Linked DNA regions of Marinagarivorans cellulosilyticus. The protein of the gene in region 1 interacts with the protein of each later gene in a pairwise test. Links are inferred from orthologs where the notes say so. Each region holds a gene or a part of one and is shown in the gene's direction. Other genes may lie near its edges.

The links.
Region 2: the proteins of MARGE09_RS19100 (region 1) and MARGE09_RS13060 interact in binary tests that used the Escherichia coli proteins (3 or more experiments, as listed by UniProt). The link is inferred for Marinagarivorans cellulosilyticus from one-to-one orthologs.

The regions. Positions count from the first base shown.
Region 1 is NZ_AP023086.1:4,667,650-4,677,862, reverse strand. What follows is about bases 7,037-10,011. They hold MARGE09_RS19100 (ABC-F family ATP-binding cassette domain-containing protein), read left to right. Parts: upstream 7,037-7,557; coding sequence 7,558-9,465; downstream 9,466-10,011. Other genes in these bases: MARGE09_RS19095 (TetR/AcrR family transcriptional regulator), read left to right, coding at 9,572-10,011; gloA (lactoylglutathione lyase), read left to right, coding at 7,166-7,561; MARGE09_RS19110 (sulfite exporter TauE/SafE family protein), read left to right, coding at 7,037-7,147. Outside these bases: MARGE09_RS19145 (hypothetical protein), read left to right, coding at 1-41; MARGE09_RS19140 (c-type cytochrome), read left to right, coding at 86-1,234; MARGE09_RS19135 (YgiQ family radical SAM protein), read left to right, coding at 1,421-3,703; tRNA lysidine(34) synthetase TilS, read left to right, coding at 3,722-5,011; MARGE09_RS19125 (hypothetical protein), read left to right, coding at 5,100-5,366; MARGE09_RS19120 (hypothetical protein), read left to right, coding at 5,533-5,937; cbb3-type cytochrome oxidase assembly protein CcoS, read left to right, coding at 6,111-6,317; more of MARGE09_RS19110, read left to right, coding at 6,314-7,036; more of MARGE09_RS19095, read left to right, coding at 10,012-10,213. UniProt on the Escherichia coli protein: Genetic data indicate it may be involved in ribosome assembly or function.
Region 2 is NZ_AP023086.1:3,261,869-3,272,521, reverse strand. The notes cover bases 4,986-8,400. They hold MARGE09_RS13060 (2-oxoglutarate dehydrogenase E1 component), read left to right. Parts: upstream 4,986-5,359; coding sequence 5,360-8,200; downstream 8,201-8,400. Other genes in these bases: odhB (2-oxoglutarate dehydrogenase complex dihydrolipoyllysine-residue succinyltransferase), read left to right, coding at 8,324-8,400; MARGE09_RS13065 (succinate dehydrogenase iron-sulfur subunit), read left to right, coding at 4,986-5,188. In the rest of the region: MARGE09_RS13085 (citrate synthase), read right to left, coding at 1-1,152; sdhC (succinate dehydrogenase, cytochrome b556 subunit), read left to right, coding at 1,949-2,326; sdhD (succinate dehydrogenase, hydrophobic membrane anchor protein), read left to right, coding at 2,320-2,688; sdhA (succinate dehydrogenase flavoprotein subunit), read left to right, coding at 2,693-4,465; more of MARGE09_RS13065, read left to right, coding at 4,484-4,985; more of odhB, read left to right, coding at 8,401-9,529; lpdA (dihydrolipoyl dehydrogenase), read left to right, coding at 9,629-10,653. UniProt on the Escherichia coli protein: E1 component of the 2-oxoglutarate dehydrogenase (OGDH) complex which catalyzes the decarboxylation of 2-oxoglutarate, the first step in the conversion of 2-oxoglutarate to succinyl-CoA and CO(2).

The DNA.
Region 1 (10,213 bases):
GTCACAGTACGGCACAGAGCAGCCAAAGAGCGCTGAAGTAGTTGCTAGTGAATCAAGTGCAGAGAGCTCAAGCAGCAGTGCAGCGGTGAGCAGCCAAAGCAGTAGCGTTGATATGTCTGGTGGTCAAGCCTATCAAGCCGCCGACGGCATTGTGGGTGGGCAGCTATATTCTAAATTTTGGGCGAATGAAACAGGGTTCGAGCTGAATAATTCTAACCTCGATAGCCAAGCTCAATTGGATAGCATCGAGACCAATGCAGATTTCTTTCGCTGCAAGCAATGCCACGGCTGGGATAGGTTAGGGCGTGAAGGCGGGTACAGTAACCGCGCGCCCTCGACAACAAGGCCCAGAGTTGCTGATGTGAATTTGGCAAGGGTCAGTGAAATTGCCAGCCCGCAGGCGCTGTTTAACAGCATTAAAGGCGGCGATAATTATCGTTCGGTTAACGATAGGCTCGATAATTACGATCCTGTAAGTAATGCTTCCGTTGGCGATAAAATGCCTAATTACGCCGAAATTCTTACCGATGCGCAAATCTGGGATATTGTTAAATATTTAAAAGAGGAAGCGCTCGATACCACGGCACTTTATGACTTAATTTTATTGAGTGGGGAGTACCCAAGCCGTGGCCGCGGTTTCCTTAATATGGGCGTGGATGGCAGCCCGATTGCGGGTGATACGGTATACGCAAATAACTGTGCAATTTGTCATGGTGTGGATGGGACCAAGATATTGATAGACGGCGATGCCTACACTGTTGGCCGCCATATGCGTTTTAAACCTTATGAAGACCAGCATAAGATTAAGTTTGGCCATCTTGGTAGCATTATGGGGCCGGTGTTAAAAGATGCAGATCTTGGTGCAATTCAAGACCTTTTCGCGGCAATGCGCGATAAAGAAAAGTACCCTGATGTCAAACCAGAACCAGAACCAGAACCAGAACCAGAACCAGAACCAGAACCAGAACCAGAACCAGAACCAGAACCAGAACCAGAACCAGAACCGCAGCCTATTGATGGTCAGTTTCAATTTTTAAAGCATTGCTCAAGTTGCCATTCGGGTAATGGTGAAGGCGCTTCACCGCGCTATGGTGATGTGACAGGTGCAAGCGCAAGCTTTATCAGCGCGAAAATACAAAGCGTTCCAAAAATGGCGCACCTAAAACCAGATGATCCCGCTCAGGCGGTATCGCTAGAAGAGGTGGGTGCAATAGCGGAGTTTCTTATGCGTTAAACGCAGCAATGTGGCTTGCTTGTAGCCATTACTCAGCCCAGTTGAAGTGTCTTCAACTGGGCTTTTTTGTGGAGCACATGCAGAGTCCTCCGAGTAGCCCTAGCTTTTGTCTGGTTATGCTGTCAAGCGTAGAGGGTGTGGACTCTGGTAGAATGGCCGCCTGATTTACCTACACAGCCTTATTCTATGTCTAACGCCAAGCTTGCCTCACCTCCTGCCATTAAAACAGCGCCGCATTTGTGCTCGTTCCCTAAATATTGGGCCGAGTGTTTTGGTGCAGCACCGTTTTTACCCATGTCGCGTAAAGAGATGGACGATTTAGGCTGGGATAGCTGCGACATCATTATTGTGAATGGCGATGCGTATGTTGACCACCCAAGCTTTGGTGGGGCCGTTATTGGCCGCTTGCTGGAGTTTCAGGGCTTTAGGGTCGGCATGATTGCCCAACCCGATTGGCAAAGCTGCGACCCGTTTAAAGTATTGGGTAAGCCAAACCTCTTTTTTGGTGTTAGTGCGGGCAATATGGATTCTATGATTAACCGCTACACGGCCGATTTAAAAGTGCGCAGTGATGATGCCTATACGCCAAGCAACGAAGGTGGGAAACGGCCAGATCGCGCGGTGACAGTTTATGCACAGCGCTGCCGCGAAGCTTACAAAGATGTTCCTATTGTTATTGGTGGTATAGAGGCAAGCTTACGGCGCATAGCGCAATACGATTACTGGAGCGATGCGGTGCGTCGTTCGGTACTGGTCGATTCAGGCGCGGATATTTTGCTGTACGGCAACGCCGAGCGCGCCATTATTGAGGTGGCGACTGAGCTTGCCGGTGGCAAGACAATTGATCAACTTACCAGTATTCGCGGTACAACCGTGGTGCGAAAAGCCGTACCCGACGGCTGGACTGTGATTGATTCCTCGCGGGTTGATTGGGCTAAAAATATCGATGCCATTCCAAACCCTTATGCAATGGAGGATACCGGCACTAGCGATTGTAAAACCAACGCCAACAGCGGTGGTGGGGCGCCCTCGATGCCGGGCATAGATAGTGATTTGTACGGCGATGCCGCCCAGCAAGAGCCGCAATCGCAAGAGCAAAACGTGGAAGAAGAGGTTGTGCGTATCATTCCTATGCCGGTGCATCGCCAACATGCGCTAGATAATGAAAAAACCGCAATCCGGTTACCCTCGTTTGAAAAAGTACGCAGCGATCGTGTGCTTTACTCCCATGCTTCACGCGTTTTGCACTTGGAATCAAACCCCCAAAATGCACGTACGTTAGTGCAAAAGCATGGCAATCGCGAAGTGTGGATTAACCCACCGCCAATTCCGCTAGAAACCGACGAGATGGATTCGGTATTTGCGCTGCCTTTTGCGCGTATCCCACACCCAAGTTATGGCGGCGCCACTATTCCTGCTTACGAGATGATAAAAACATCGGTAAACATTATGCGTGGTTGTTTTGGTGGTTGTTCATTTTGTTCAATTACAGAGCACGAAGGGCGAGTGATTCAGTCGCGATCTGAAGAATCGATTTTGCGTGAAATAGAAGATATCCGCGATAAAACGCCCGGCTTTACCGGCACTATTTCTGATTTAGGAGGGCCAACAGCCAACATGTATATGTTGAATTGTAAGGACCCTAAAATTCACGCTAATTGCCGCCGTTTAAGTTGTGTTTTCCCCACGATTTGCAAAAACTTAGTCACCGACCATTCATCAACAACCCAGCTTTATCGCAAGGCGCGGGCTATCCCTGGTGTTAAAAAAGTGGCTATTGCGTCTGGCTTGCGCTACGACTTAGCCATTGAAGATCCTGAATACGTCAAAGAATTAGTGACTCATCATGTAGGCGGCTATTTAAAAATTGCGCCAGAGCATACCGAAGAAGGGCCACTGAATAAAATGATGAAACCCGGCATTGGTACTTTCCATGCTTTTAAAAAGCTCTTTGATAAGTACTCTAAAGAAGCCGGGAAGAAACAGTATTTAATCCCTTACTTTATTGCTGCGCACCCAGGTAGTGATGACGAAGATATGATTAACCTTGCGTTTTGGTTAAAGAAAAACAAATACCGCTTGGATCAAGTTCAAACCTTTTACCCATCGCCCATGTCCTTAGCAACGGCGATGTATTATTCCGAGAAAGATCCGCTGGGTAAGGTTAATTACAAAAGTGGCAAGGTGCACACCCCGCGCAATTTAAAACAGCGCCGTTTTCAAAAGGCATTATTGCGTTTTCACGATGAAAAAACGTGGCCAATGCTGCGCGATTCGTTTAAAGAAATGGGCCGCGAAGATTTAATTGGAACTGGCGAACACTCGTTAGTGCCGCCAGAAGCTTTACAGCGTAGCCGCCCGCGAAAGCAAATTGCAGGGAAATTAACGGCTGCTGTACGCGCTAATAAAGGGAATGCTGGGCGCCCCAGTAAAACCACTAAAAAAGCAGGCCCTAAAAAGCGCCGTTAATAGTATTGGCGAATTATTATGCTACCACCGCTGAATATACCTGCTAATTGCAAGCGCCTTATTGTTGGGCTTAGCGGTGGTGTGGACTCTGTAGTATTGCTTCATTGGGCAAAGCAGCAATGCCCCAATTTTGTAACCCTTAGCGCTATTCATATTAATCATCAGTTATCGCCCAACGCTGGGCAGTGGCAGCAACAAGTCGAAGGCTTGTGTGCGAGCCTGAATATCCCATTAAACACTGTAAATGTAGCCGTTAACATCGCTGGTCAAGGGCTAGAACAGGCCGCTCGGCAGGCGCGTTATCAAGCTTTTGAACAGCTGCTACAAGCTGGTGATGTACTAGCGGTGGGGCACCATCAAAATGATCAGGCCGAAACCTTATTGCTGCGCTTAATGCGTGGCGCGGGCGTGCAAGGGTTGGCGGCTATGCCGGTAGAGCGTCCTTTAGGGCAGGGGCGCTTATGGCGGCCATTATTGCAGTGCCCTAAGACGAGTATTCTGAATTACGCTAAACAGCAGGCTTTGCAGTGGGTAGAGGACGAAAGTAACGCCGATACTCGCTTTAGCCGCAACTTTGTACGCCATCAAATATTCCCTGTTATTACGCAGCACTGGCCGAACGCTGTTGAGCAAATTACCGTTGCTGCAGAGCATGCCCGCGAAGCTCAGCATTTATTGGACGAATATGCCGCGCTTGATTTTGCCTCGGTGGGCTTTCGCCAAGAACGCTGTGGGTCTTCTATTGATATTTCTGCGTTGCGGGTATTGTCGTGGTCGCGGCAAAAGCAGTTGGTGCGCTTTTGGTTAAAGCAAGAGGGTGAGTTAGCGCCGCAAAGCGGCCATTTCGAAGAATTACAAAAACTGCTGCAAGCGCAAGCCGATGCACAGCCCGCCTTGCTTTTGGGGAGCTATGGTTTTAGCCGTTTTAAGCAGCGGCTATACCTTTTGCCTGTCAGTATTTTGCAATCAGTGGCTGCTCAAGCCGTTTCATTCAAAGAGCACTGCGTATTGAGTGATGGCAGCGAGCTGCGTGTAGCCGGCTTTACTGGCGAGCTGCAAGTGCGCTACCGGCAAGGCGGTGAGCGCGCCCATCCCGCCGGGCGTGCGCACTCGCAAGCACTTAAAAAACTATTGCAAGAATACCGTTTAGAGCCTTGGCTTCGTCACCGTATTCCGCTTATTTATTGCAACAATAGCTTAATTGCAGTGGGTGATTTATGGCTGCAGTGCAACGCCGCCAGCCTGTGTGGTTTGCCCGAAGGGGCGCCTTTGTCTGTGACCTGGCACTTTCCGCAAGGCGCGTTTTAGCACGAGAAAACTCTTCAAAATAATCTTCAAGTTTTTGCGATCTGGGCCGACAAATAGGGTGTAGCCATAGATACTTGAGAGATTCCCCATGCCATTAGTCTGTTCGTCTTTAGTTGATGTTATTCGTACCCGCAAAGCCATGCAGACAGCCTTTGAAGTGGGCGATTGGGACGGGGTTAAAGCGTGTGATGAGCGTTTAGGCCGCATGCTAGATGCTGCATTTTCGGATGACAATCGCGATAACACCGCTTTGGTTGCTGAGCTTGAAAAAGTGCTGGCCATGTATGCTCGGGTGGTGACTTATCTGCCAGAGGCCACTGCGCAGCGCTGGTTATGTGCAACGCAAACGCCCTAAAAATTGGCGAAAATCGGTTTCTGTTTCTACAGTCATTGGTGTCGATAGTGGATACGCTAATGTACTAGTTACTTAAGTTGGCCACTCTTTGTTTAACGTGATGTGCTTAATGAGTGGAAGCCTATGCTAGTGATGTAGCGCAGGCTTCCTGCAATGGATGCTTGCCATGAACCAAGAAAATATTGAATTTAGATCGCCAGATGGCGCGCCCAATGTGCGCTTTATCTCGCCTAAGGTCCAAGCTGAAGCTGCATTGGCTGAATACAGCAAGGCCTTGTCACTGTTGTTTAACCAAAGTGTGCAAATGCTGTTACTGGCTAAAAATGCCGCGCTTACCCAATGTGCAGACAAACAGCTGACGGTAATACTGCTGGAAACACAGCATGTCTGCGAGCGCTTATGTAGCTACTCAAAGGCGGCGAAAGGTGTACATACTAGTGGTAACTTATTTCGCTACCTTACCTACTTGCTGACCAAAGCCGAAACCGACCCTAGCGTAGATACTTTCTACGAGATCGCCTCGGTTGCTGAGGTTTTATCAGAAGGCTTCGATGCTGCGCGGGTAAGCTAGTGCGCCCGCGCTTTCAGTTCCATAGCAGTAAATAAAGTCGTTGGCCCCGCGCTACGGCTTTTTAAGGCTTGCTGCCGTTAGGCTACCTCAATGCCCGATAAGAAAAGGGTGATTGGCAACGCGTTGCCGCCCAGTTTGAGTATAATGCGCGCTTTTGTATTCATGAGGCGCATGTGGAAAGTCTTTATCTGCTGATTCCCATTGCTATTTTAATTGTTGCCGTCGCCGTTGCCGTGTTTTTTTGGGCCGTCAAATCTGGTCAATACGATGATCTTGATACAGAAGGGCATCGCATTTTGTTTGATGACGACGACATTGAGTCTAATCGCGCGCGCGCGGCTAAGTCTGCACTGGACACAAAAGGTGAGCCGCGGCTGTGATTGAAGCTGTAATATCAGCCTTACTTCTCGGGGTGCTTGGCGCCGGACACTGCTTAGGAATGTGTGGCGGTTTTGCTGCAGCATTGGCCTATGCTATTCCCGCAGAAAAACTCGCTCGCCGTTTTGCATTGTTGCTGGCGTATAACATTGGCCGTATCGGCAGTTATGCCTTGTTAGGGGCTTTGGCGGCGTTAGGGCAGAATGCAATTTTTGATAGCGGTTACCCGTTAGCGCGAACTATCGCGGGTTTGTTGTTAATTGCAACCGGGCTTTACCAAGCAGAGCTTTGGACCGGTATAACGGTGCTTGAGCGCGGTGGGCAAAAAGTATGGCGTTATATTCAGCCACTAAGTCAGCGTTTATTGCCCGTTTATACTGTGCCTAAGGCATTGTTGCTGGGGGCGTTTTGGGGTTGGTTGCCCTGTGGTTTGGTGTACTCGGTTTTAGTGTTGGCGGCAACCCAGCCTGGGGTGACAGAGGGCGCGCTAACAATGGCAGCGTTTGGTGCAGGCACTTTGCCAGCGGTATTTGCCGGCGGCTTGGCGGCATCGTGGGTGCGCAAATGGTTGGCGCGGCGGTGGTTTAAAATGGGGTTGGCTGGGTGCTTTATTCTTTTTGGCATTTGGACAATCGCTGTCGCTTGGTATCACCATTCTCACCACGCTGGGGGGCATTCACACCACAGTACTTTGCATCAGAGCACTTCTCATCAGGGGGCTTCACATCACGATACATCGCATCATATCGAGCACAATGACCACTCCAGCGTTGACGATAGTGAAGCGAATGGTCTAGATCACGCAATGCCTCATCACCCAAATCATCATTAGTTTATTTAAGGAATTATTATGCGTTTACTACATACCATGCTGCGAGTGGGGGATCTCGATAAGTCGCTCGCGTTTTACGTGGATGTATTGGGCATGCGCCTGTTGCGTAAACAAGATTTCCCGGATGGGCGCTTTACACTGGCGTTTATTGGTTATGATGATGAAGCTAGCAGTACGGTATTGGAATTAACCCATAATTGGGATACCAAAAATTACGAACTTGGTGATGGCTATGGCCATATTGCAATCGGCGTAAAAGATGTTTATGCCGCGGCGGCGGCCATTAAAGCCGCCGGCGGTAAAATCGTGCGCGAAGCGGGGCCCATGATGCATGGCTCGGCGGTATTAGCCTTTGCTGAAGATCCAGACGGTTATAAAATTGAACTACTTTCCCTTGATCACTACAACGCATGATTAAATTAACGCAAGCGAGCCTACAGCGCGGCCATAAAATTCTGTTAGAAAAAGCATCGCTTACGGTCCATATTGGTGAGAAGCTAGGTGTTATTGGCGCGAATGGCAGCGGTAAATCCAGCCTGTTTAAATTATTAATAGGCGAGCTGGCGGTTGATGCAGGCGACTTACATGTGCCTAGCGCGTGGAAAACCGCACATATGGCGCAGGAAGTTGGGGCCGGAGAACGCACGGCCTTAGACTATGTGCAAGATGGCGATACCGAGCTTAGAGCTATCGAGCAAGCAATAGCCAAAGTGGGCGATGACGGCGAAAAGCTCGCCAACCTCTATGCGCAATATGAGCACATTGACGGTTACACCGCAGCGGCTAGGGCGATGCAATTAATTGCCGGGCTGGGCTTTTGCGCAGCCGATGGTGCCCGTCCAGTATCCGACTTTTCCGGTGGTTGGCGAATTCGCTTAAATTTGGCACAAGCATTAATGTGTCGCTCCGATTTATTGTTACTCGATGAGCCGACAAACCACTTAGATCTAGATGCAACACTTTGGCTTGAGCAGCGATTAAAGCAATATCAAGGCACGTTATTAATTATTTCTCACGATCGAGATTTTTTAGATAACGTGGTTACGGGCATTGCTAACTTTGAAAATACACAGTTAATCAGTTATAGCGGTAATTACAGCGCTTACGAGCGGCAAAAAGCTGAGCGTTTAGCGCAGCAGCAAGCAGCGTTTGAAAAACAACAAGAGCGCATTACTGAAATTGAAAGTTTTGTTCGCCGTTTTAGAGCCAAAGCTACTAAAGCCAAGCAGGCGCAAAGCCGGCTTAAAGAGTTAGAGCGCATGGAGCAGCTTTCTCCCGCCCATATTGACTCGCCATTTAATTTCCGTTTTCCGACGCCAGAGCGCATTCCTCAGCAGCTAATTACCCTAAGCGATGCCGACTTGGGTTATGGCAATAAAGTGCTGCTAAAAAAAGTACAGCTGAGTATTCATGGCAATTCGCGCTTGGGCTTGTTGGGTGCCAATGGCGCGGGTAAATCTACCTTAATGAAAACGCTAGTTGGTGAGGGTGGCGCTAAATCAACATTGTTAGCTGGGGATAGGGTTGAAGGTGCACACTTACGTATTGGTTATTTTAATCAACACCAATTAGAAGCGTTAGATATGAATGCATCCTGCGCTTTGCATTTACAGCGTTTAAGCCCTAAAGCCTCTGAGCAAGAAGTCCGTAATTTTTTAGGCAGTTTTGATTTTCAAGGCGATAGAGCCTTCGAAACCATTCAGCACTTTTCTGGTGGTGAAAAAGCGCGTTTAGCGATGGCGATTGTAGCCTGGCAAAAGCCTAACTTGTTATTGCTGGATGAACCGACGAACCACTTGGATTTGGAAGTTCGCCACGCGTTAACTTTAGCGTTACAAGGTTTTGATGGCGCGGTTGTTTTAGTGTCGCACGATAGGCATTTACTACGTAATTCAGTAGAAGAGTTTTTGCTGGTTGATGACGGTAAGGTGAGTTTGTTTGATGGCGATCTTCACGATTACGAAACCTGGTTAACCACTAAAAGTGCCAGCGCCACAGGGGGGCAAAGCCCCACTGAAACAACCGCGGTACAAGATAAAAACACCAAGAAAACCGAGCGTCAAAATAACGCAGCGATGCGCGCACAATTAAAGCCGCTAACCAATGCCGTAAAAAAACTTGAAAAAGAAATCGATAAACTACAGCAAAGCTTAACCGCGGTGGAGCAGGAGCTGTCAGACCCTGATATTTATACCACAGGTGGCGAGACATTAACAAAAACACTAAAACGCCAAGCTGAAATTAGTGAAAAGTTGGAGATGTGTGAAGAGGAATGGATGCTCAAAAGTGAAGAGTTAGAAACGCTAACTCAGGGTTAACGTTGTGCTATTCAAACGTTGATTAGTGCAGCCGCTGCTTATCTATTCATGATTAATCACACACCGTAGGGGGTATTTCCTCGTTTTAGGGTGTAAAGGAAAGAATATGGCCAATAGCGAAACAGTCGATAAAATTTTACATGCCGCAACGGTGCTATTTGCAGAACGCGGTTTTGCCGAAACATCGTTGCGGACGATTACCTGTATGGCTGACGTTAATTTGGCGGCCGTTAATTATCACTTCGGTTCAAAAAAAGCGTTAATTCAAGCTGTTTTCACACGCTTTTTAGACCCGTTTTGTAAAGCGTTAGAAAACAACTTGGATAAGCTAGATCGCGAGTCCCCAAGTGTACGCGATGTGTTGTTGGCTGCCGGCGGTGCCTTTGTCGCTACGCAACGCGAAGTGAATGAGCGTCCAGAGCGCTTCGCCCGTTTAATGACGTTGGCTTACACCCAATCACAAGAGCACTTGCGGCAGCATTGTTCCGAGCGTTTTGGTGGTACGTTGGCTCGTTTAACTAAACTGTTGCAGGTGGCCGCTCCCAATACCGATTACATGCAGTTTTATTGGCGCATGAATTTTATGCTGGGGGCGTCTTTATTTACCCTTTCAAGTTTTGAATCGATTGTAGCGATGCTTGGGAAAAACCCAGAGGATATCCCTATTGATGAAATGCTTAAGTATTTAGTGCCGGCAATGACTGGTATGTTACAAAGCGATCAAATCGTGGATGCTGCTGCGCCTGTC
Region 2 (10,653 bases), 1.4 Mb from region 1 along the record:
CACAGTAAACATATCAGTCGGTATACCGATAGCTTTCATAATAATACCGGAGTAGAAATCGACATTAGGGTATAGCTTTTTCTCAACAAAATAAGGGTCTTCTAATGCGATTTTTTCTAGACGCTTAGCAATGCGTAATAGCGGATCATTTTCGACGCCAAGCTCAGCAAATACCTCATCGCACGTTTTCTTCATCACGCGGGCACGCGGGTCAAAGTTTTTATAAACGCGGTGGCCAAAGCCCATCAAGCGGAAAGGGTCGTTTTTATCTTTCGCCTTTTCGATGTACGCATCAATATTATCTTCAGTGCCAATCTCTTCGAGCATTTGAAGAACCGCTTCATTAGCACCACCATGCGCAGGCCCCCAAAGCGTAGCAATACCTGCGGCAATACAGGCATAAGGATTAGCGCCAGAAGAGCCGGCCAAACGCACGGTCGAAGTAGACGCATTTTGTTCGTGATCAGCGTGCAATAAGAAGATGCGATCCATAGCCTTCGCTAAAATGGGGTTTACTTTGTAATCCTCACATGGCGTGCCAAACATCATGCGCAAAAAGTTTTCTGCGTAGCCTAGGCTATTGTCAGGATAAAGCACTGGCTGGCCCACATGGTGTTTGTAGCACATCGCAGCCAAAGTGGGCATTTTAGCGATCAAACGATAAGCCGCTGTAATGCGGTGCTTTTCGTTGGTGATATCAAGGTCATCATGATAAAACGCCGATAATGAACCTACCGCACCACACATTTTAGCCATAGGGTGCGCATTGTGATGAAAACCTTCAAAGAATTGATGCATAGACTCATGCACCATCGTGTGATTGGTTATTGTGCGCTTGAATGCTTCGTACTCTTCGGCTGTTGGTAACTCGCCGTGCAGTAACAAATAGCAGCTTTCAAGGTAGTCCGATTTTTCAGCCAATACATCGATAGGAAAACCGCGGTGAAGCAAAACACCCTTGCCACCATCGATGTAAGTTATCGCCGAGTCGCAAGCCGCTGTCGAAACGAAACCGGGGTCATAGGTGAAAAAACCATTTCGAGTCAAAGCCCCTACATCGATGACCTCTGGGCCAATTGATCCGGCACGGACGGGTAACTCAATGGTTTGATCTAAACCGTCGACTGTCAGTTGCGCTTTCTTTTCGGTCATTACCGACTCCTGTAACTGGATTTATCTAATAAATAAACTTAGCACGTTAGTGCTGATACCACAGCACTAAGCCATCTTATTTTATGCGGTTAAGACTTGCTTACCGGCCTTCAAACACCCAAACAGACACCAAGGTGGCCACTAAAAACGCCGCTAATCTAGCACGGCGACAAAGTTTATAGCTAGTATCACGCCAAGTTAGCCGCTGTTTATGGTGCACCATGGTCTTGCAATCACCCAATTGGGTGAAAATTAACCGGCAACTACGTGCAATCGGCGCGTAGTATAGTTAAAAATCCTGCACCATAGAAACCATTAATGAAGCGACAGCCAGTAATATCTGCTTTACTTGTATAAGTTTCAGTCAAAAAGCGCCACATTGGTGCGTAAAAATGCAACCGTAATCATATTGGCACAAAACGATCAGCAAGCCCTTGATTCATAAGGCTTAGAAAACAAAAGTTAGTTTGTATTTTAGGTGGCGCATCTCTATAATTCAGCGCGTTTTTTAAGGTTATATAAACGCTTTTTAGAAATGGCACGCTTACCTAAGCGCTAAAAGCAATAATGTGTTAATAGACAGCCACAATATATCTGGCAATAAAACAAAACTAACATACGCTAGCTGCATAACAGATCGAGCGATAGCAAAGTTAGAATATATAAGTGCTTAGTTAGAATTAAACTAGCCATAAATTAATGCGACAGCGATAATCATTAAGACGTAACTATCGCCATTGCGTATAGCTAAACTGTATTACAAGAACCATTCATTCAAAAAAGGTGTGGTGCAACAGTGAAAAAAGACAGGCCTGTCAACTTAGATTTAACAACAATCTCACTACCTATAACTGGGTATGTATCCTTTTTGCACCGTGTATCTGGGATCATCATGCTTGCCGGCATTTTAATTCTTTTATGGATGCTAGACACGAGTTTAAGCTCAGAACAAAGCTTCAACGAGCTCAAAGAAACCCTTAGCAACCCAGTAATTACGTTTGTTGTTTGGGGCGTATTAGCCGCCCTTGCTTACCACACCGTAGCAGGCTTGCGACATTTATTGATGGATATGGGTATTGGCGAATCACTCGAAGGCGGCCGAGCCGGCGCCAAAGCGGTTGTTGCACTAGCGATTTTATTCATCCTGCTTATTGGAGGCTACCTAATATGGTAACTACTGCCACCAGCCTTTCTCGGAACGGCGTATCCGATTGGATTATTCAGCGCTTTAGTGCCGTCATCCTTGCCGCTTACACCTTATTTATAGCTGGCTTTATTGTTTGCCACCCCAACATGGACTACCAAACGTGGCAGGGCCTTTTTGATCAGCTTTGGATGCGTATTTTTAGCTTGCTGGCATTACTGAGCATCGCAGCGCACGGCTGGATCGGCTTGTGGGGCATTGTTACAGACTACCTCACTTCTAGAATGCTTGGCGCCAAAGGCTTGGTTTTACGCCTTATCGTTTTATCAATTTATGCATTAATTACTGTAGCCTACCTCGTTTGGGGTCTCGAAATTTTGTGGGGAGCCTAAAATAATGGCGACAATGAGAACAATCACTTTTGATGGCATCGTTATTGGCGGCGGCGGCGCGGGCATGCGTGCAGCTTTGCAAATGGCCCAGTCCGGTTTTAAAACGGCCGTAATTACCAAGGTATTCCCCACCCGATCACACACTGTGTCTGCGCAAGGCGGTATCACTTGCGCAATTGCCAGCGACGACCCCAATGATGATTGGCGCTGGCACATGTACGACACCGTTAAAGGCTCAGACTACATTGGCGACCAAGACGCCATTGAATACATGTGTTCTGTCGGCCCTGAAGCGGTTTTTGAATTAGAACACATGGGATTGCCCTTTTCGCGCACAGAAAACGGCCGCATTTACCAACGCCCCTTTGGTGGTCAATCTAAAGATTTTGGCCGCGGAGGCCAAGCAGCCAGAACATGCGCTGCTGCCGATCGCACCGGCCATGCGCTATTGCACACGCTTTATCAACAAAACGTCAAAAACAACACTACATTTTTTAATGAGTGGTTTGCTGTAGACCTTGTTAAAAACCAAGATGGTGCAGTAGTTGGCGTTATTGCCATTAATATTGAAGATGGCGAAACCGTTTTTGTAAAATCAAAAGCAACCGTATTAGCCACCGGCGGTGCTGGGCGCATTTATGCCTCAACCACCAACGCCCACATTAATACTGGCGATGGCATCGGTATGGCTTTACGCGCTGGCGCCCCAGTGCAAGATATTGAAATGTGGCAGTTCCACCCCACCGGCATTCACGGTGCGGGCACCTTGGTAACAGAAGGTTGCCGCGGTGAAGGCGGCTACCTTATCAACAAAGACGGCGAACGTTTTATGGAGCGCTACGCTCCCAACGCTAAAGACTTGGCAGGCCGTGACGTCGTTGCCCGCTCGATGGTGCTAGAAATTTTAGAGGGTCGCGGCTGCGGCCCCGATGGCGACCACGTACTCCTTAAGCTAGATCACCTTGGCGAAAAAGCATTAAACGCAAAGCTGCCTGGCATTCTAGAATTATCGCGCACTTTTGCTCATGTTGACCCCGTCAAGGCCCCTATCCCAGTCGTACCGACGTGCCATTATATGATGGGCGGCGTCGCTACAAATATTAATGGCCAAGCCATTACCCAAGATGCTGACGGCAACGATAAAATTATTGATGGCCTATATGCGTGCGGCGAAGTAGCGTGTGTATCGGTGCACGGCGCCAATCGTTTAGGTGGCAACTCGCTACTTGATCTCGTAGTGTTTGGCCGAGCAACCGGGCTATATCTTGAAAAGGCATTGCGCGAAGGCATTGATATGCGCGAAGCCTCACAAACAGATATCGAAAGCGCGACTAGCCGTCTTGAAGCGGTTAATAATACCAATACTGGTGAATCGGCCTCAGTACTACGCAAAGAATTACAAACCGTAATGCAAAACCACTTTGGCGTTTTCCGCAAAGGCGAGTTTATGCAAGAGGGCATCACAAAAATTGCCGACCTACGCAGCCGAATCGAAAACATCAAACTTGAAGACAAAAGCAACGCGTTTAATACAGCACGCATAGAAGCACTTGAAGTGCAAAACTTGTTAGAAGTTGCCGAAGCTACAGCCATTGCCGCCGAAGAGCGCAAAGAATCACGCGGCGCCCATGCCCGCGATGACTTCCAAGAACGCGACGATAAAAACTGGCTATGTCACTCGCTTTACTTCCCTAGTGAAAAACGTGTGGGCAAGCGCGATGTTAATTTTGCGCCTAAAACAATGCCTAAACTCGAACCTAAAATCCGTACGTACTAATTTAAAGGGTTGATGAAAATGCTGAAAGTTGAAGTCTACCGATACAACCCCGAGACAGATGCGACCCCGTATATGAAAACTTACGAGGTCGATACGGACGGAAAAGACGTTATGGTTCTCGACGTTTTAGAAATGTTAAAAGCACAAGATGCCTCATTGTCTTTTCGCCGCTCTTGCCGCGAGGGCGTATGTGGATCCGATGGCATTAATATTTCGGGAAAAAACGGGCTTGCATGCATAACGCCACTATCGGCTTGCGTTAAAAACAATAAACTGGTTTTGCGGCCTCTTCCCGGTTTGCCGGTTATTCGAGACCTAGTGATCGACATGAGTCAGTTTTACGCCCAATACCGCAAAATTGAGCCGTTTCTACAAAACGATACGCCAGCACCTGCAATCGAGCGCTTACAATCACCAGAAGAACGCGCCAAACTCGATGGCTTATACGAATGCATTTTGTGTGCTTGCTGTTCAACTAGCTGCCCATCATTTTGGTGGAACCCCGATAAATTTATTGGCCCTGCAGGTTTATTACAGGCTTATCGCTTTTTGGCCGACAGCCGCGATACAGCGAATGAAAAACGCTTAGGCAACCTTGACGACCCATTCAGCGTATTTCGCTGTCACGGTATTCAAAACTGTGTGGCAGTTTGCCCCAAAGGCCTTAACCCTACGCGGGCTATTGGCCATATTCGCAGCATGCTGTTACACAACGCAACTTAAGCTCGACCGTCGGTGGCGCGAAAAACGCGCTTCCGGCCTATAATGCATACAGGGGTCGCTTATCGCGACTCATTAATCGGCCTTCGGCCAAGACTGTTTAGTCAAGCAGCGTCCAATAGCATTAGCTGTAACCTGTTCGACTGGCGTACCCAGATAGACGGTGGGAAAACAATGCAACAGAGCCTCATGGAGCTTCTATGGAGTACTTCACATATCTCAGGCGGTAACGCCAGCTATGTCGAAGAAGTGTATGAAACCTATTTGCGCGATCCCAATTCCGTTCCAGCCCCGTGGCGCGAATACTTCGATAAATTACCTCGCGTCGAAGGCAACTCAAACCCCGATGTACCACACTCAGAAATTATCGAATACTTTGAGTTGCTCGGTAAAAATCGTGCAAGGCCTATTATTGCACCAGGCTCCGGCGCTGGTAATATCGCACATGAACGCAAACAAGTTGAAGTAGTTCAACTCATCAATGCTTACCGTCTTAGCGGCCATAAAAAAGCCAAGCTAGATCCGCTTGGTTTAAACAACGGCAAAACCGAATTAGAAGAACTCGATCTACATTTTCACGGCCTAAATAACGCCGATTTAGACATTGTTTTTCAAACCGGTGATTTATCTTACGGCGCGGCAGAAGCCCCCTTAAAAGACATTATTGCCGCACTAAATCAAACTTACTGCAACACAGTAGGCGCCGAGGTAATGCACATAACGCATTACACCGAGCGCAAATGGTTGCTACAACGCCTAGAAAGCCAGCGCTCCAAAGCAACCCTGAGCAAAGAAGCCCGCATCGATTTGCTCGAACGCCTAACCGCCGCAGAAGGCTTGGAGAGACACCTCGACAGCAAATACCCTGGTACAAAGCGCTTTGGTCTCGAAGGTGCCGAAAGCTTAATCCCTATGCTTGACGTGTTAATTAAAGGCATAGGTACCCACGGCGCGCGCGAAATGGTATTAGGTATGGCGCACCGTGGCCGCTTAAATACACTGGTGAATATTCTAGGGAAAAACCCTGCCGACCTGTTTGAAGAATTCGAAGGTAAAAAGCTGGTTGATACCTCTGGCGATGTTAAATATCACCAAGGCTTTTCATCTAATGTAATGACGCCTGGTGGCGAAATGCATTTGGCCCTTGCATTTAACCCCTCCCACCTAGAGATTGTTTCTCCGGTTGTAGAGGGTTCGGTTCGCGCCCGCCAAGACCGCCGCAAAGACACCGAGCGCAATCTGGTTGTTCCTGTTGTAATTCACGGCGACGCCGCTTTTGCAGGCCAAGGCGTTGTGATGGAAACATTCCAGATGTCGCAAACCCGCGCCTACCAAACCGGCGGCACGATCCATATCGTCATTAACAACCAAGTTGGTTTTACCACTAGCCGCAAAGAAGATATGCGCTCAACACAGTACTGTACTGATGTTGCCAAAATGATCGAGGCGCCCATTTTCCATGCTAATGGCGACGACCCAGAAGCGGTTGCTTTTGTCACTAATTTAGCAGTAGATTACCGCAACGAATTCAAAAAAGACGTCGTAATCGATTTGGTGTGTTACCGCCGTCGCGGCCACAACGAAACCGACGAGCCCTCTGCAACCCAACCGTTAATGTACTCGGTTATTCGCAAGCACAAAACAACGCGCACACTCTATGCCGAGCAACTTGCAGCGCAAAACATTTACAGCGCAGAAGACTCCGTCAAAATGATGGACGCCTATCGCGCCGCGCTAGATGCCGGTGAGCATGTAACACGCGACCTCGTCAAGGAACCAGACTCTTCATTGTTTGTGGACTGGACACCCTACATTGGCCACGACTGGACAACACAAGCGAACACCACTTACGAATTAAAAACACTGCAAAACTTGGCGGATAAACTAACAACAATTCCGGACGGCATTGTTGTGCAACGTCAAGTTTCCAAAATATATGAAGACCGCCGGAAAATGGCAGCCGGCTCGCTCCCGCTTAACTGGGGCATGGCCGAAATTTTAGCCTATGGGTCAATGCTAGAAGAAGGCATTGCCATTCGCATTACAGGGCAAGATGTTGGCAGGGGAACTTTCTCGCACCGCCACGCGGTAGTCCACAATCAAAAAGATGGTTCCAGTTATATCCCGCTTAAGAATTTATCTGAAGATCAACCCAACCTGCACATTTACGACTCTTACCTTTCTGAAGAAGCGGTACTTGCATTTGAATACGGCTACTCAACAACCAAACCCAATGCACTAGTAATTTGGGAAGCACAATTCGGCGACTTCGCCAATGGCGCTCAAGTTGTGATTGACCAATTCATTACCAGTGGCGAACACAAATGGGGGCGCCTATCAGGCTTAACCATGCTGTTACCACACGGCTATGAAGGCCAAGGGCCAGAACACTCCTCTGCCCGCTTAGAGCGCTTTATGCAGCTGTGTGCAGAGCAAAATATTCAGGTTTGTATTCCGACAACGCCGGCACAAGTGTTTCACATGTTGCGCCGCCAAGCATTGCGACCATTGCGCCGCCCACTTGTAGTAATGAGCCCCAAGTGGATTTTACGCCACAAGCTTGCAACATCCACGCTCGAAGAGTTGGCTGAAGGCAGCTTCCAGAACGTGATTGGCGAAAAAGAAGTTACACCTGAAAACGCTCGCCGCGTTGTATTGTGTAGCGGCAAGGTTTATTACCATTTGCTAGAAGCACGCAACGAGCGCAAACAAAATAATGTTGCTTTAGTCCGCTTAGAACAGCTCTACCCGTTCCCCGATGAAGAGCTGCAAAAAGTATTGGAACCATTTGCTAACGTTACTGATGTTATTTGGTGTCAAGAAGAGCCCATGAACCAAGGGGCTTGGAATTCCAACCAACATCGTATGCGCGCTGCGCTAGAGGGTGTAAACTCTGACGCCTTCTTGCGTTATGCTGGCCGCTCGCCATCGTCGGCACCGGCAGCAGGCTATGCCTCAACACACTTGGAAGAACAAAATCGCTTTATTAACGCAGCGCTAGATGTAACGGTCTAGGCCGTTATTTGCAATGCAATAAATTCACCGCGACAATGCTAATGCCAGCTATAAAACTCGCTAAGAACTGCAGGCATAGGCAAACGACCATTATCAGGGCCTTAACTGAAGGACATATTTGGAATGACCATTGAAATTAAAGCACCAACATTTCCCGAGTCTGTTCAAGATGGCACCATAGCCACTTGGCACAAACAACCCGGCGAAGCTGTATCTCGCGACGAACTGATTGTCGACATCGAAACCGATAAAGTGGTTCTAGAAGTCGTTGCACCTGCTGATGGCGCCCTGACTGAAGTTTTAAAAGGTGAAGGTGAAGTTATTTTAAGCAATGAAGTGATTGCTAAATTCGAAGCCGGCGCTGGCACCGCACAACCGGCCGCCAGCGATAATACCGAAGCCGCACCTGCCGCTAACACCAGCGATAGCGACGAAGACGCCCTTGTTAATCCCGCTGCGCGCAAGCTAGCTGCCGAAAAAGGCGTAGACCTTGCCTCAATTAAAGGCACCGGTAAAGGCGGTCGAATCACCAAGGACGATGTCATTAACGCGCCTGCGGCGCCTGCCGCTAAAGCCCCAGCTCCTGCACCGGTTAATGCGCCTGCGGTTAGCACTAGCGCCGACGGTCGCACAGAAAAACGCGTTCCCATGACGCGCTTGCGAGCACGCATTGCCGAGCGCCTGCTTGATGCATCACAAAATACCGCAATGTTGACTACGTTTAACGAGGTCAACATGGGCCCCATCATGGAGCTTCGCAAAAAGTACAAAGAACAATTTGAAAAAGTTCACAATGGAAGCCGTTTAGGCTTTATGGGCTTTTTTGTAAAAGCCGCTGTAGAGGCGCTAAAACGCTTGCCCGCCGTCAATGCAAGCATTGATGGTAACGACATTGTTTACCATGGTTATCAAGACGTTGGCGTTGCCGTATCCACACCCAAAGGTTTAGTTGTGCCAGTACTGCGCAACGCAGAAAATATGGGCTTAGCCGATGTCGAGAACACCATTCGCGACTTTGGTATGCGCGCTAAAGACGGCAAGCTAGGCATCGAAGAAATGACGGGCGGCACCTTCACTATTACTAACGGCGGCGTGTTTGGCTCTTTAATGTCAACACCCATTCTTAACCCGCCACAAGCGGCAATATTGGGCATGCATAAAATTCAAGAGCGTCCAATGGCTGTTAATGGCAAGGTCGAAATTTTACCCATGATGTACCTAGCCCTTTCTTATGACCACCGTTTAATCGATGGTAAAGAGGCCGTACAATTCTTGGTAGCTATCAAAGACATGATCGAAGACCCAGCACGTATGCTGCTAGAAGTTTAGACCGTCTATTAATTTTTTCTTTGAGCCGGGCGGGACGCACACCCGAGCATTTTCAGCGTTCCCGGCTCTTTCGCTGACTCACACTTGGGGTGTTTATCAATGTCCACTAAATACGATGTAATTGTTATCGGTTCTGGTCCAGCGGGCTATGTTGCTGCAATCCGCTGCGCGCAACTTGGCTTAAAAACAGCCTGTATCGAAAAATGGAAAGACGAAAAAGGTAAAGGCGTTAACGGCGGCACCTGCTTAAACGTAGGCTGCATTCCCTCTAAGGCTTTACTCGACAGCTCTTATAAGTATCACGAAGCAAAAGATCATTTTGATATTCACGGTATTTCAACCAAAGAATTGAAAATTGATGTTAAAACCATGATTGGCCGCAAAAACGATATTGTTAAGCAATTAACCAGTGGTATTGCCGGGCTATTTATGGCCAACAAAGTTACCTCCCTTTACGGTACCGGTAAATTATTAGCCGGCAAAAAAGTTCAGTTTGTCGATTTTGATGGCAAAGAAGAAGTACTCGAAGCTGACAACGTAATTTTGGCTGCGGGCTCTGTGCCCGTAAATATCCCTGTCGCTGCTGTTGATAACGACGTAATCGTCGACTCTACCGGCGCGCTAGAATTTGACGAAGTTCCTAAGCGCCTAGGCGTTATTGGTGCTGGCGTTATTGGGCTTGAACTCGGCTCTGTTTGGAATCGCCTAGGTTCAGAAGTTGTATGCCTAGAGGCTATGGATAAATTCTTGGCCGTGATGGATCAGCAAATTGCGAAAGAAACCAAAAAAATCTTAACCAAACAAGGCTTAGACATTCGCCTAAGCTGCCGCGTAACTGGCAGCGAAATAAAAACCAAAGGCAAGAAGAAAGAAGTTGAAGTTACTTTTACCGACAAAGAAGGTAACGCTCAAACCGAAACTTTCGACAAGCTAATCGTCTGTGTTGGTCGCCGCCCATATACCAAAAATCTTTTGGCTGACGACAGCGGCGTGAAATTGGACGAGCGCGGTTCTATTTACGTTAACGATCTTTGTGCAACAAGCGCTCCCGGCGTATTTGCCATTGGTGATTTAGTGCGCGGCCCAATGCTTGCCCACAAAGGTTCTGAAGAAGGCGTTATGGT